2 regions of the Paenarthrobacter sp. CCNWLY172 genome follow, and region 1 is predicted to be linked to the other one. Evidence: riboswitches for the same ligand, from Rfam matches in the RefSeq annotation. Region 1 holds a riboswitch; the other holds the start of a gene.
The links. A riboswitch is a leader RNA that binds a small molecule or an ion and turns the genes downstream of it on or off. The one in region 1 is predicted to bind S-adenosylmethionine.
Positions count from the first base shown of each region.

Region 2: it holds a riboswitch for S-adenosylmethionine, as region 1 does, so the genes downstream of both, WBN73_RS08165 (DUF1737 domain-containing protein) here and WBN73_RS05650 (aminotransferase class V-fold PLP-dependent enzyme) in region 1, are expected to answer to the same signal.

Region 1 covers NZ_JBBEGB010000003.1:175,042-182,543, reverse strand. The annotation lists gene aroA (3-phosphoshikimate 1-carboxyvinyltransferase) at 1-224, shown strand, start outside; gene rsgA (ribosome small subunit-dependent GTPase A) at 227-1,342, shown strand; gene hisN (histidinol-phosphatase) at 1,397-2,209, shown strand; SAM riboswitch class IV at 2,394-2,507, shown strand; gene WBN73_RS05650 (aminotransferase class V-fold PLP-dependent enzyme) at 2,540-3,949, shown strand; gene WBN73_RS05645 (class I SAM-dependent methyltransferase) at 4,023-4,847, shown strand; gene WBN73_RS05640 (metal-dependent transcriptional regulator) at 4,857-5,570, shown strand; gene WBN73_RS05635 (MFS transporter) at 5,589-7,043, opposite strand; gene WBN73_RS05630 (hypothetical protein) at 7,120-7,449, shown strand; gene WBN73_RS05625 (S1C family serine protease) at 7,457-7,502, opposite strand, start outside.
Region 2 covers NZ_JBBEGB010000004.1:305,330-312,831, reverse strand. The annotation lists gene WBN73_RS08190 (UDP-N-acetylglucosamine 1-carboxyvinyltransferase) at 1-36, shown strand, start outside; gene WBN73_RS08185 (glutamate--cysteine ligase 2) at 169-1,365, shown strand; gene WBN73_RS08180 (hypothetical protein) at 1,362-2,006, opposite strand; gene WBN73_RS08175 (O-succinylhomoserine sulfhydrylase) at 2,017-3,225, opposite strand; gene WBN73_RS08170 (rhodanese-like domain-containing protein) at 3,226-3,636, opposite strand; gene WBN73_RS08165 (DUF1737 domain-containing protein) at 3,633-3,899, opposite strand; SAM riboswitch class IV at 3,913-4,024, opposite strand; gene WBN73_RS08160 (SulP family inorganic anion transporter) at 4,111-5,814, opposite strand; gene WBN73_RS08155 (NtaA/DmoA family FMN-dependent monooxygenase) at 5,969-7,297, shown strand; gene WBN73_RS08150 (aromatic amino acid ammonia-lyase) at 7,297-7,502, shown strand, end outside.

The sequences.
Region 1 (7,502 bases):
AGACCGCCGATGGCCTCATCATCCGCCCCGCGGCTCTGCACGCCGGAGTGGTCCACAGCTATGCCGACCACCGCATGGCCACTGCCGGCGCCATCCTGGGCCTCGCCGTGGAAGGCGTCCAAGTGGAAGACATCGCCACCACGTCCAAGACCATGCCGGAGTTCCCGGAAATGTGGACCCGAATGGTGGGGACCATCTCCAGCACGGATGGGGCACAAAACTGACCATGGGCCGCGATGCACGCTCCTGGGACGAATCCGACGTCCGGATCCGACCCAACAAAAAAGGGTCCAGGCCACGGACCAAGGACAGGCCCAGCCATGACGACGCCGTCATCGGGCGGATCATCACCGTTGACCGCGGGCGGTACAGGGCGATTGTGGGCGAGGATTCCGCGAACGCACGCGTCGTCATCGCTGCGCGCGCCCGCGAACTGCGGCGTAACCCGGTAGTACCCGGGGACTTCGTCGCTTTGGTGGGGGACGTCTCCGGTTCGCCGGACACGCTGGCGCGGCTGGTCCGGGTGGAAGAACGACGAACCCTCCTGCGACGCAGCGCGGACGACACCGACCCCATCGAACGCGTAGTGGTGGCCAACGCCCATCAGTTGGTCATTGTTGTTGCAGCCGCCAACCCTGAACCGCGCACGGGATTCATCGACCGCGCCTTGGTGGCAGCCTACGACGCCGGCATTGAGCCGTTGCTGCTCATCACCAAGGCGGACGTCAAGGATCCGGCAGAATTGCTTGCCAACTACCTCAGCCTGGACTTCCCCGTCATCATCAGCCGCACGGCGGACTCCGAAGCAGGCGGCATCGACGCCCGCTCCGATGACGGCCTGTCCGCACGGTTGGACCGCGACGCCGTAGCCCAGTTGCGCTCCCACCTCGGGGGCAAGGTCACCGTGATGCTCGGCCACTCGGGCGTGGGCAAGTCCACCATGGTCAATGCGCTGACAGGGGCGGAGAGGGCCACCGGCGGCGTTAACGCCGTGACAGGCCGGGGCCGGCATACGTCCTCCTCCGCTTTGGCCCTGAAACTCGCCGACGCCCCGGCCGGCAGTTGGATCATCGATACCCCGGGCATCCGGTCCTTTGGCTTGGCCCATGTGGACCCTGACCGGATTCTGCATTCCTTCCCGGATCTTGAACCCGGAACTGAAGCCTGTGAGCGGGGATGCAAGCACGACGCCACGGCCATCAACTGCGGACTGGATCCGTGGGTTAACAACGGCCATGCAGGACCTTCAGGAGCAGCGCGGTTGGCCTCGTTGCGCCGGTTGCTCGGTGCCGACCCCCGGATGGAAGCAAAGGAGACCAAGGAACTGGGCACCGTCAACTGATCGTTGCGGCTTCACGTCCCCGCTGCAGGGAGCGTTTCAGGATAGTTTGGTGGCATGACCCATCCCGTTTCCACCTACAACGATGACCTGCGCCTTGCCCACGTCCTCGCTGACTCAGTCGATGCCCAGACCATGGACCGCTTCAAGGCCCTGGACCTGAAGATCGAAACCAAGCCAGACCTCACACCTGTCACTGACGCCGACAAAGCAGCGGAGGAAGCCATCCGGGGTCAGCTCTCCCGGTCCCGCCCCCGGGATGCTGTCCTTGGCGAGGAGTTTGGCAGCAGCGGACACGGCTCACGGCGTTGGATCATTGATCCCATCGACGGGACCAAGAACTTTGTCCGGGGCGTACCGGTGTGGGCAACATTGATCGCATTGGTTGATGAGGGTGAACCCGTGGTTGGCGTCGTCAGTGCACCCGCCTTGGGAAAACGCTGGTGGGCTGCCAAGGACATGGGCGCCTACATGGGCCGGTCCCTTGCCGCGGCCACCCGTTTGAAGGTCTCCAACGTTTCCCGCCTGTCCGATGCCTCCTTGTCCTACTCAAGCCTGTCCGGGTGGAAGGACCGCGGAAACCTGGATGAGTTCCTGGGGCTCACAGAGGATGTATGGCGAACCCGGGCCTACGGCGATTTTTGGTCATACTGCCTGGTGGCCGAGGGTGCAGTGGACATCGCGTGCGAGCCTGAGCTGAACCTGTACGACATGGCAGCCCTCGTCCCGATCGTTACGGAGGCCGGTGGCCGTTTCACCTCCCTGGAAGGCGACGACGGTCCGTTCGGCGGCAACGCGCTGGCCACCAACTCCATCCTTCACTCGGAAGTCCTCAAGCGGCTCAACCCGGGCCTGGACGACCTGCTCTAGGCAGGTTCGTTTCAGGGCACGCACGCTGCTTTTCACCGAATATTCGACGGCGGACGCCTCCTTTTCGAGGCGTCCGCCGTTTTTTCTTCGCCAGATCGGCGATTTACAACCCGGCGTAACAAAGTGCTTAACAAAGCGAAGTGACTTTGGAGGGGCCATCGGAGGTGCCCTAACCTTTTTTACAGGTCACGAGTGCCAGCGCTAAACCCCGGTTTGCTGGCCGGCAACCCTCCATTCGCGGCGGGGTGCCCCGGGTGACGACCCGGCCGGTCCGGAACGGATGCGGCAAGCGCGGATCCCCCTCCGGGGATCCCTCTTGAGTGAGGTCCCATGAGCACAGTTACGTTCGACTCAAACATCATTCCGTCTTTCGCCGGTGAAACCCCGTCTCAGGCAGCTCCCGCTGCACGGCCACTCGCCGCCGTCACTGGCGCTGAGCTGCAGGCACCGCTGATCCAGGGCGGCCACGTCCGCTATGCCAATCTGGACTACGGCGCATCGGCTCCGGCCCTGACCATCGTCTCGGCCTACCTCAACGAGGTCCTTCCTTACTACGCCAGCGTTCACCGCGGCGCGGGTTTTGCGTCCCAGATCAGCACCTCGGTCTATGAGAATTCGCGCAGTATTGTCCGTGAGTTCGTCGGCGGGCGTCCCGACGATTCCGTGATTTTCACGCGAAACACCACAGACTCCCTGAATCTCCTGGCAGGCTGCCTTCCGCAGATTGACGGCCGTTTCTCCGGGGAAGTCCTTTATCTGGACATCGAACACCACGCCAACCTTCTCCCTTGGCAGGGTGTCCCGCACCGCAGCGTCGTAGCGGCCACCACGTTGACCGCCACCGTGGACAAGCTCCGCGACGAATTGGCCCAAGGCGGGGTCAGCCTGCTCGCCGTCACTGGCGCCTCCAACGTGACAGGTGAAATCCTGCCGATCGCAGAACTCGCTGCACTGGCGCACGAATACGGTGCCAGGATTGTTGTGGATGCCGCCCAATTGGCACCCCACCGCCGGATCAACATCACGGAGGACGACGTTGACTACGTGGTGTTCTCCGGTCACAAGCTGTATGCCCCCTTCGGCGCAGGCGTCGTAGTGGGGCGCCCGGACTGGCTCGACGCCGGGATCCCCCACCTGGCTGGTGGCGGCGCCGTCCGTGAAGCCCGCCTCGACTCGGTGAGCTGGGCAACGGGCCCTGCCCGCCACGAAGGCGGCTCCCCCAATGTCCTGGGTGCCGCAACCCTCGCCCGGGCCACCCAGGTCCTCGCCGGGCTGGACCAGGAGGCGTGGCACGCCCATGAAGCCGCCATCCGCAGGTACCTGGTGGATGGCTTGGAGGCCATCGACGGCGTGACCGTGCACCAGATCTTCACTGACTCAGATGACACCATCGGTGTGGTCAACTTCTCCGTGGAAGGATTCGACGCCGGACTGGTGGCGGCGTATCTGGCCGCCGAGCACGGAGTTGGCCTCCGGGATGGACGCTTCTGCGCCCACCCACTGCTCAAGCGACTCGGACTTCCCTCAGGCTCCTTGCGTGCCAGCTTTGGCGTCGGCTCCCGGTTGGAGGACGCCACGAGGCTGCTCGCAGGCATCGAGGGGCTTAAGCGCAACGGGTTGGGCTGGGACTATGTGGTGGACGAGGGCCGCTGGGTACCTGCCAACGACCACCGGACCTACCCGGAATGGGCGCCCAACACGCCCGGCACTGCAGGCGCTGCTCCTTGCACTGTTGACTAAACGCGCTTTACCGCGGCTGCGGTAAATTCGTAGGGTATCTTTTGGCGACCCTGTGAAGGAGTTTTTGGTGGCATTGCCCTCTCCGGCCGCCTCCAGCGGACGGCCCGGCGTTCCCGGACCCGCCGGACCGCGTGGTCCCAAGCTCCACGCTGACCGTCGGAACGAGTTCGGCCAGAGCTTCCAGGACGGTGGCGAGCACTACGATCGAGTGCGGCCCGGTTATCCCCGGGAGTCCGTCGAATGGTTTGTTCCCCAGGGGGCCACGACTGCTGCGGATCTCGGAGCGGGTACTGGCAAGTTCACGGCCCTCCTCGTGGAGCGCGGACTGGACGTTGCCGCCGTCGACCCTTCCACCGACATGCTGGAGCAGCTGCGCAAGTCCCAGCCGCACGTCACCGCGCTGGAGGGAACAGCTGAAGCAACAGGACTGACGGACTCAGCATTCGACGTCGTCAGTGTTGCCCAGGCCTGGCATTGGTGCGACCCACTGGCCGCGAGCACCGAGATAGCCCGTATCCTCCGGCCGCACGGGACCTTGGGACTGGTCTGGAACCAGCTGGATACCGACGTGCCCTGGGTTCATCGGCTCTCGCGCATCATGCATGCCGGAGACGTCCACAAGCCAGGTTTCCGTCCACTGATCGGCCCGGAATTTTCCGGCGTGGAAAGCCACTTCACCCGCTGGTCGGATGCCTTGACGCCCGAAGACATCATGGAGCTGACCAAGTCGCGGAGCTATTATCTCCGCGCCAACGACGCCACCAGGGCGAAAGTCATGGGCAACCTGGAGTGGTACCTCTATGAGCATCTGGGGCACGCACCGGGAGACAGCGTTCCACTGCCGTACGTGACGCAGACCTGGCGGGCGTTCAAGGTGCGCGCTGCGCGGCCACGGTAGGCTTGAGGTGTGAAGACCAGTACGCCCTCCTCCTCGATTGAGGACTACGTCAAGGTCATCTACTCGTACACAGAGTGGCAAGACAAGCCGATAACGTCCTCCCAGCTTGCCCAGCGCCTGGGTGTGGCTAATTCCTCCGTGTCTGAAATGGTCCGCAAGCTCAAGGACCAGGGACTGGTGGACCACCAGCCCTACAGCGCCATTCGCCTGACACCCGCGGGCATGCGCCTGGCATTGGCCATGGTGCGCCGGCATCGCCTCATTGAGACCTATCTGGTGGAAGAACTCGGGTACAGCTGGGATGAGGTCCACGATGAAGCTGAGATGCTGGAGCATGCAGTGTCGGATACCTTCATCGAGCGAATGTCCGACAAACTTGGCCACCCCGTCAGGGACCCGCACGGTGATCCGATCCCTTCGGCGGATGGCTCCGTTGAACTGCCGCACGCCTACCGCATGATTGAACTGGACCAAGGCCACTCCGGCCGTATCACCAGGATCAGCGACGAAAACCCGGATCTCCTCAGATACCTGGCAGCGGAAGAGATCACCCTCGACGCCCCGGTTGAAGTGGTCGGCCGCAAACCGTTCGGCGGAGCACTGGTGGTGCGGATTGGGAGCGGCGCCTCAGGCCGCGAGTTCGATCTTGCCGACGAAGTCACGTCCGCACTCTGGGTCCAGAGCGCTGAAGCCCACGAGGGCTGCGTCCTTCCCGCCCGCTGACCCAACCCCGGCGGGAGCTCAGCCGGGATGCCCGGCCGCCCCGCCGTCGTCGGACGCTGCATCAGGTTGGCTGTCAGCGGCAATTGCCGCCCCCTTGGGCGGATTTCTTATCCCGACGGCGGAAGCTACTGCCCCGGTCAGGAACAGTGCGGCTGTGACCAACAGGGCGTTGTACAAACCATCGCGGCTGAAGATCGGCCCCACGATCAGTCCCGCGAAGGCAATGGTGATCAAGCCGGCAATGCGGGCAACGGCGTTGTTGACCGCCGAACCAATTCCCGCCTCTTCGGGCGGGACAGCACCAAGAATGGCGGCTGTCAGGGGTGCCACCAAGGTAGCCAATCCCACTCCGAAAACAATCTGGCCCGGCAGTACCTGTGTCCAATAATTCAACGGCTCCTGGACCGACAACGACATCAGGAAGCCCACACCACACAGCAGCGGACCCACGGTCATGAACCATCGGGGCCCGTACTTCCCTGCCAAGCCACCAAAATACGAGGCACACAGCATGAGGATGACGGTGCCAGGCAGCAGGGCGATGCCCGCCATAGTGGCAGCCATCCCCCCAACTTGCTGAAGATAGATGCCCAAAACAAAGAACCCCAGGGAAATTCCACCGTAAATGGCCAGCGTTGCCAGGTTGCCCCACCCAAAGTTGCGGATCGCGAAGAGCCTGAGTGGCAGCATGGGCTCGGCAGTCCTTGCCTCATGGAGCAGGAAAAGCACCATGGCTGCGATGCCGGCCACCAGTGGCAACCACACCTGCACGCTCCCCCAGCCCATGCGGCTCTGTTCGATGAACGCAAACACCGGGCCACCGAGGCCCACCATGGCCAGGACGGCTCCGAGGTAGTCAATATGTTTGCTCTTGTCCCTCGCGGCGTCGGATGCCCGGAGACCTGCGAGCATGGGCCAAATGGCAACGGCGGGAATGACATTGATGAAGAAGATGACCCGCCAGGAAAGCAGGTCCACCGCCATGCCGCCAATCACCGGACCCACGATGGCCGCAGCGCTGGTCCAGCCGGACCACTGGCCGATTGCTTTGGATTGGGCCGGACCGGTGAACGAGGTAATAATCATGGCCAGCGAACTGGGGACCAGGAGGGCCCCTGCAATACCCTGCAGTGCCCGCGACACCACCAGGACTTCGCCGGACCACGCCAGCCCACACAAGACCGAGGTCACCGCGAAACCCGCCAGGCCCCATTCGAGGATTCGCGCCCTGCCGAAATGGTCGGACAACGAGCCGGCCACCAGGATCAACGCACCCAAGGTCAGCAGGTACGCGTCTACTACCCATTGTTGGATGACCAGGCCGCCACCGAGCTCCCTGCCGATGGCAGGCAGTGCGAGATTGACCACAAAACCATCGAGGATGGCGATGAACGACGCCACGATCGCCACCACCAGCACGCGTTTCTGTAGCGAAGTACTCGGCAGAAGCGCGGCAGCGTCAGTCATGAGCACAGCCTACGCCCGTGAAGTCCCGTATCGTTGAGTGGTGATCAGCAGACGTGATGCCGCATTGGCCCTTGATATTTCGATGGAAATGGCACAGCGCCACGGTATTCCGTCCAGGCTTTCCGAAGCCGAACTCCGCGACATGCAAGACAATCCCCCCGCTTGGTTGGTGCAGTCGCGCGCCAACCGTACCGGCAAACGCCCCGTCTGGGTCCATCTGACCTGTGCCGTGTGCGGCTATTCCGAGGCCATTAGGCCCAAAAAGTGGTGGCCGGACTTTTCCTTCGTCTATTGCGGTACCCACCGGAGCAGTGACCTTCCCAAGCTCTTCCTCGGGGAAGTACGCAGCGAATACGAGGGGGTCGGCAGCCGCTTCGTGGGCGTCGTCGATGTTCCGGAGAGCAAGGCCTAGCTTCCGTTCACGGCTGGACCATCTCGGAGGGCACCGCAAGAATCTGCACTGGT
Region 2 (7,502 bases), on a different contig from region 1:
ACCATCGGCGCCAAGATCGAGTACTTCCAGGACTAGGCTCCACGCTTAGCCGGCGCGCCCGTTCCCGCCATCCGCCCCAGTTCGTTCTGGTGCGGATGGCGGGAAGGTGCGGTCCTCGCTGCCCTTCCAGCCACTGTCCTCCACCGGCCTCCTGACGCAGAATGGAGCATGCGGACTTTCGGGGTCGAGGAAGAGCTGCTCATCGTCCATCCTGTGACGGGAGAGCCCCTTGCCCTCGCGGATGCGCTGCTTGCGGGCCGCCACCAACCCGCATCCGCAACGAGCCTCAGCCACGAACTCAAGCTGGAGCAGATCGAAACCCAGACCCGCCCCTGCCACAGCTACGGTGACCTTCTGCATCAGATCCGCCGCGGCCGGGCTATGGCCAACGAAGCAGCCCGGCAGCACGGAGCGCGGGTTGCTGCAATTGCTACCTCTCCGCTGGATTCGAACACCCACACCACCCCGGATCCCCGCTATGCGGCGATGCTGGATCGCTTCGGAATCATCGCTACGGAACAATTGACGTGCGGATTCCACGTGCACACCTCTGTCGAATCACCTGAGGAAGGTGTGGTGGTGCTGGACCATATCCGGGACAAACTTGCCGTGCTCACCGCCCTCACCGCCAACTCACCCTATTGGCGCGGCCTTCCCACCGGGTTCGACAGCTACCGCACCCAGGCATGGAACCGCTGGCCCACTTCTGGACCGTCCGGCGTGTTCGGATCACTCACTGCCTACCGACGCATCGTGAGTCGGCTGTTGGAAACAGGCGTGATCCTGGATGAGGGCATGATTTACTTCGATGCCCGCATCTCCCGGAACCACCCCACCGTGGAGGTCCGCGTAGCCGACGTCTGCCTGCGCGCCGAGGACGCCGCGTTGATTGCGGTACTGGTGCGGGCTTTGGTGGAGGCCGCTTCCTTGGAAATGCTCGACGGCGTTGAGCCCACCGCGGTGCCCACGGCACTCCTGCGGATGGCGAGTTGGCAGGCCAGCAATGCGGGGTTGCGTGGAGATCTCCTGGACTTCGGTGATTTCCGGCCCCAGCCGGCGGCGGACGTCGTCTGGGCGCTGGTGGATTATGTGAGCCCAGTGCTGGATGACCAAGGCGAATTGGAGCTGGTCAAAGCGGGGATCTCAGACCTGTTGGAGCGGGGGAACGGCGCGGACGAGCAACGGGAAGCGGCGGTGCGTTACAACAACAGGCAGCGCGGCAGCCAGAACCAGCCGGGCAGTCCACCCACCAGCGCAGCCCTGGCCGCCGTCGTCGGGCATGCAGCGAAGGTGACGGTTCGCGGAACCTCCGCCGACGCGCACAAGGAGCCCGCGCCGATGCTGACCCGGGTCAGGAGGCCTTAGGATTGGCCGGCCGGTTCTTCCCACGCCATTAGGTAGGCGCCAGTGAGACCCTCCACCAAGTAGAAGCAGAACGGCGGGATGTCCTTTTTGGCTACCAGAATGGCGCCATAGATAGGTGCGCTGACCGAAGCTGTGACGCCGATCCAGCGTTTTGTGGGTAAGGAAAGAAGACTGCCACCCAAGGCGGCCAACGCCACCACGTGCAACCCGGAATACGCCAGGAAGGGCGCGTTGGATCCCCGGCGATAGGCAAAACCTTCGAGGTCTGAAGCCCGCCGGGCGAGGCTGGAGACGAAGAATGGGGCGCCGGCGAGCAACGCGGCGGCGGCAGCGAAAGCCCACTTCTTCGCTTTCCCACGCGATGCGCCGGTGTCCGGGACGGAGTGCGTACCCGGTACGGCGTCCTTTCCCGGAACGGCGCGGGCAAAGGCAGCGAATCCAACCGGCACGGCGACGGTCCCCATGGCGGTTAGGTGCTGGCCCACGATCCAGCCGCGCCGTCCGGAGGTCAGCATGCGCAGGCGTTCGGCATCGTCCGGTGTGATGTAGACGCGTGAGACCGGCGAGATTCCCACGAACCACACCACCGTGCCGGCAACGATGACCGCTCCGGCACGGCGATAGGGATGGTTCCCGCTCATGGCAGCAAGGTTAGACCTGTTTGAGGGCCTTCTCCAGATCCAGGATGAGATCGTCCACGTCTTCCAGTCCTACCGACAAGCGGACCACACCGTCGGTGAGTCCGATCGCGGCCCGGCCCTCAGGCCCCATGGCCCGGTGGGTGGTGGTGGCGGGGTGGGTGATGAGGGATTTGGAATCGCCCAGGTTGTTGGAGATGTCAATGACGCGGAGGCCATCGAGCAAGGCGAAGGCGGCCTCTTTGGCTGAGCGCCCGGCCGAAGGAGACAGCTCGAAGGTCAGCACAGTGCCGCCGGCCTTCATCTGCTTCGCGGCAAGCTCGTACTGCGGGTGGGACGTGAGCAGCGGGTACTTGACCCAGCTGATGGCAGGCTGCTGCTCGAGCCACTCCGCGATCTTCAAAGCGGATGCCGAGCTGTGGTTCACCCGCAGTCCGATGGTCTCCAACCCCTTGGTCAGCACCCAGGCGTTGAACGCGGAAAGGGAAGGGCCGGTATGGCGCATGAGTTGCTTGACGGGACCATCGATGAACTCTTTGGTGCCCAGGATCGCGCCGCCGAGGACACGGCCTTGGCCATCAATGTGCTTGGTGCCGGAATACACGATGACGTCCGCGCCCAGCTCACCGCAGCGCTGCAGGAGGGGAGTGGCGAAGACATTGTCCACCACGACAGTCGCCCCAGCGGCATGCGCCAGTTCGCTGACGGCGGCGATGTCCACGATCTCCTGCATCGGATTGGAGGGCGACTCAAAGAACACGGCGGTGGTCGGTTCCGAGAGGGCTTCGCGCCACTGCTCCAGATCCGGGCCGTCAACGAACACCGTCTCCACGCCCCAGCGGGGCAGGATCTCGTTGAGGATCACGAAGCAGGAGCCGAACAGCGAGCGCGCGGCTACCACGCGGTCGCCGGCAGCCAGCAAGGCACCCAAAGCGGTGAAGACCGCGGACATGCCGGAGGCTGTCGCAAAGCACGCCTCGGTTCCTTCGAGCAGCCGCAGCCGCTCCTGGAACGTGGCGACGGACGGGTTGCCGTAGCGGGAGTAAACGAAGCGTTCGTCCTCGCCGGTAAATGCCCGTTCGGCAGCGGCAGCCGATTCGTAGACAAAGCCGGAGTTCAGGAAAACGGGCTCGGACGTTTCCTGGAAATTGGTGCGGTCAAGGCCACCGCGAACGGCCTGGGTGTCAGGGCTCCAGCCGGCGGCGTCGGGATTGAAAGTCACTTACTCGGTCCCCAGATTCGTAGGCAGGCCACGGTTCTTCCAGCCGTTTACGGTGCGCTCACCGTAGCGGTCCGGTTCGCCTTCGAAGCCCTCAAGGACGTTGTACGCCGTGAAGCCGGCCTGTGTTGCGGCAATGGCAGCGGAGATGGAGCGCTGGCCGGAACGGCAGATGAACACGAGCTCCACGGCGTCATCCTCGGGTGCCTGCTGCTGCAGGTCCTCGATAAAGCGGGAGTTCGGGATACCGCCAGCCAGGTTCCACTGGATGAACAGGGGATCGTTCTCGGTGGCTTTGGTGTCCGGGATGCCGATGTGGGCCCACTCGCCCTCGGTGCGCACATCCACCAGGATCGCGCCTTCTTCGAGCTTGGCCCACGCGTCCTGTGGGGTCAGGTCACCTGCGTAGCTCATGCGTGGCCCTCGAACGCTTCTTCATCGTCGTAATTCTCAAGTTGGTCCACTGCGTTGGCGACGGCGGCATCAGCATTGGCGATCGCCGCAGGCAGCACAATGGCTTGGGCCACGATGACGTCCGTGCCGTTGAAGGTGGCTGCCGGGCTGCCATGGAGCACATAGCCTTCGGCGAGGGAGTTGTGGATACGCTCGCAGAAATCGCGGTTATCCGGGCCTGTAATCAGGCGGTAGGAGAGTTTTTCTTCAGTGGGTTCAGGCATTGCTGGTGCTCCTCAGTCACGCTTGCAGTTCGAGTTGTCGATACGCCGAGTAGTCACCTGAGGCACCCCGCCGGAGAGAGGGTTGCCGACCAGCAAGTCAGGGCTTTGCGCTGGTACTCATTACTCAAGAAAAACGTAACATCCACGGGCGTCGGGCTGCACTTGCGGGCGGCTGCACCGTCGTCATGTTGCGTAATCGGAGGCTGATCCACTATCGGTCCTTGAGCTCCCGCACTGCCGCGCCGACAGTGGGGTAGAAGTGGTCCGGCGTAAAACGGGCCGCCGTGCCGAGGCGGATCAACTTGTCCTTCACGGGCCCTTTGAGCTCGGCAAACACCAGATCCACTCCTTTTCTGGCCAACCATTCGTCCAGGGTTACCAGGTCATCCAAGGCTGTGGTGTCGATCCCGGTGATCGGTTCGGCGGCAAGGATGATGTGGGTGACGGGCTCCGCGGACTCGTCCGGGGCCTCGTCGAGTTGCTCCCTCACGAAGCTCGCCAGGACCTGTCCGTTGCCGAAGAACAGGGGTGCATCAAACCGGAGGATCAAGAGCCCGGGGATGCGCTTGCCCTCGGGGTGGCGTTCAAGGTCGTGATACCCGGGAAGGCCTTCCTCTGCGCCGAGTTCGGTTCTGTACGGATCCCATGCCCTGCGGACAAAGTCCAGGAGTGCCAAGGCGATGGCCACCACGATTCCCTGGAGGACACCCACCGTCAGCACTCCCAGGAACGCAGCCAGCATCACCACGGACTCGCTGCGGCTCAGCCCCAGGAGCCGCCTGACGCCGGCAGGATCTGCGAGGGCAATGGCCGCGGCGATGACGACGGCGGCCAGGGTTGCCGACGGCAGGTACTCGGTTACTCCCGGAGCCAGCAGCATGAAGGCCAGTACCAGCACGGAGCCCACCACGCCTGTCATCTGGGATTTTGCGCCGGCATCCACGGCTACCGGTGTCCTGGAGGTACTGCCTGAAATGGGAAACCCACCCAAGAGGCCTGTAGCGGCATTGGCTGCTCCAAGCGCTGCCATCTCCCTGTTTCCGGAGACCTTCTTCCCTTCTTTGGCTGCCAATGTTTGAGACAACACGCCAGTGTCAGCGAAAGCCATGAGCGCGATGCCCGCGGCGGCGGGGAGCAGCATCAAAGCGTCGGCCCAGCCAATACCCCCGAGTGCGGGCATGGGCAGGCCCTGCGGCAGGACCCCGGTGACCTTCACGTCGTCGTTGAGCCCGAAGACCGCCGTCGCCACGCACGAGCCAACCACCGCCAACAGGACGCCGGGTACCTTCCACTTCAGGAGCCGGGGGATCCAGATGAGCGCCAGCGACCCCACTCCCAACAACAGCGCGGTGATGTTGACCTCGCCGCCAAGTAACCCGGTAGTAACCTTCGCGAGCTTTTGCCAGACGTCGCCGTCGGCCTCAATACCCAGAAACGCCGGGAGTTGCGAAAGGGCCACCAACAGTGCGATTCCGTTGAGGTACCCGAGCCGGATGGGTTTGGACAGCAGGCCCGTGATGGCTCCCAGTTTCAGTGCCGAGCCCGCAAGCATGAGCGCCCCGATCAACACGGCCAGCAAGCCGGCCAGCGCCACGGATTTTTCGCTGCTTCCCGCTGCCAGCGGCACAATGGCCGCGGCGATCATAGGGGCCAGGGCAGAGTCGGGTCCCAGGACCAGAATGCGGGAGGGCCCCACCACCGCATAAACCAGCAGCGGGACCACTGTTGCGTAAAGCCCGGTGACCGGGGGAAGCCCTGCTGCCTGTGCATAGGCCATCCCGGCGGGCACCAGCAAAGCAAACAGCGCAGCGCCCGCAACGAGATCGTGCCGCAGCCATTCACGCTTGTAGCCCTTGAGGGCCCAGGCGCTGGACAGCCGCTCCTTGGCGGAGGGGCGGGAGGTTGCTGCACTCATACAGCGATCATTCCCGACCCCTGCTGATTGTGGAACACGACATACGCCTTATGTGGAAAATACGGACCGTCTCCGGCCGCGTTCAAATGTGACGCCCCGGGAGCATAATTGACCCAGTACGTCCTCCTGTAACTTCGCATGAAATCAGGTCGCGGTGAACGGACAGAGCAGTTCTACACTCAAGCCCATGCTGCATTTTGGATGGTTTGTGGGCCATGGATTCGGTGTCCAGGGGTGGGGGACGCCCGGTTACGGCCTGGGCTACGACTGGAAGAAGCCAGCCCTGTACCAGGACGCAGTCCGGGCGTTCGAACAATCCGGGTTGGACCTCTTCATCATCGAGGATTCCCTCACCGTGCCGGACACGTATGGCGGATCGGCCGAAGTGTCCCTGGCTCATGCCTCCTTTGCGCCGAAACACGATCCGCTGGCGCTGGTCCCTTACCTGCTCTCCGCCACCGAGCACCTGGGAATCGTGCCGACCGTCAGCGCCTCGTTCTACCCGCCCTTCACGGCCGCCCGGCTTTTGGCCACGTTGCAGCACTTCTCAGAGGGCCAGTTGGGCTGGAACGTCGTCACGTCCGGCAGCGACCTCGCCGCCCAGAACTACGGGTTGGATCAACAGATTGAACACGACCTTAGGTATGAAAAAGCGGAGGAATTCGTCGACGTCGTCAGGCGGCTCTGGCGGAGCTGGGAACCGGGCGCGGTCCTTGAGGACGTCTCCGCAGGGGTGTTTGCCGACCACACCAAGGTGCACCCGATCAATCACCAGGGTGACTTCTTCAAGGTCCGCGGTCCACTGAACACGGCGCCGTTGCCGGAGGAACCCGTGCTGGTCCAGGCTGGTGCGTCTCCCCGGGGCAAGGCGTTCGCCGGTAGTCATGCTGATGTGGCCATTGCGTTGGCCCGTGGTGTTGACGGCATGAAGTCCTACCGTGACTCGATTCGCGCGGAGGCCGCCAAAGCCGGCAGGAACCCCGACGACGTCAAGGTGCTTTTTGTCCTGAAGCCCACAGTGGTTGGTTCTGCTGCCGAAGCCGAGGAGCTGCGTGCCCAGCGTCGTGAGCTCACCCAGCGCGATATCGACAGCCAGCTCAACTCCATCTCCTACCTCTCGGTGATCGACTTCAAGCAGTTCGACCTGGACGCACCCCTCCCGGAGCTGAGCACCAACAGCAACCAGGGGACGTTGGAACACTTCGCCAAGGCGGCGCCTCCCGGGTCCACGCTGCGCGAGATCCTGCAGGCCAGGAGCGGTGGGGCGGGGGATTCGATCATCGGCACGGTGGGGGAGATTGCCGACTATCTTGAGTCGACCGGCTCTGAGGTGGGTGGTGACGGGTTCCTCTTCTCCGGCTTCGTGGACCCGGTGACAGTGCACGGTGTCCTGGATAAGCTCACCCCTGAACTGCGGCGGCGGGGCCTTCTAAGGAAGAGTTACGGCAACGGCGGGTTCCGGCAGAATCTCCTGGACTTCTGATGGTGTCTTCCGAACCGCCGACCTTGGTTATTGGAACGGCTCCGGTGCGTGCCGCCGACGTAGCACTGGCCGCCTCCAACCCTGCGTTTCACGTGGAACTCAACCACGATGCGTTGTCTTTGATCGGTCGCTCCCGCGACGTACTGGAACGCACCGCCGCTTCCGGGCAGCGGGTTTACGGACTCAATACGTTGCTCGGGTCCGG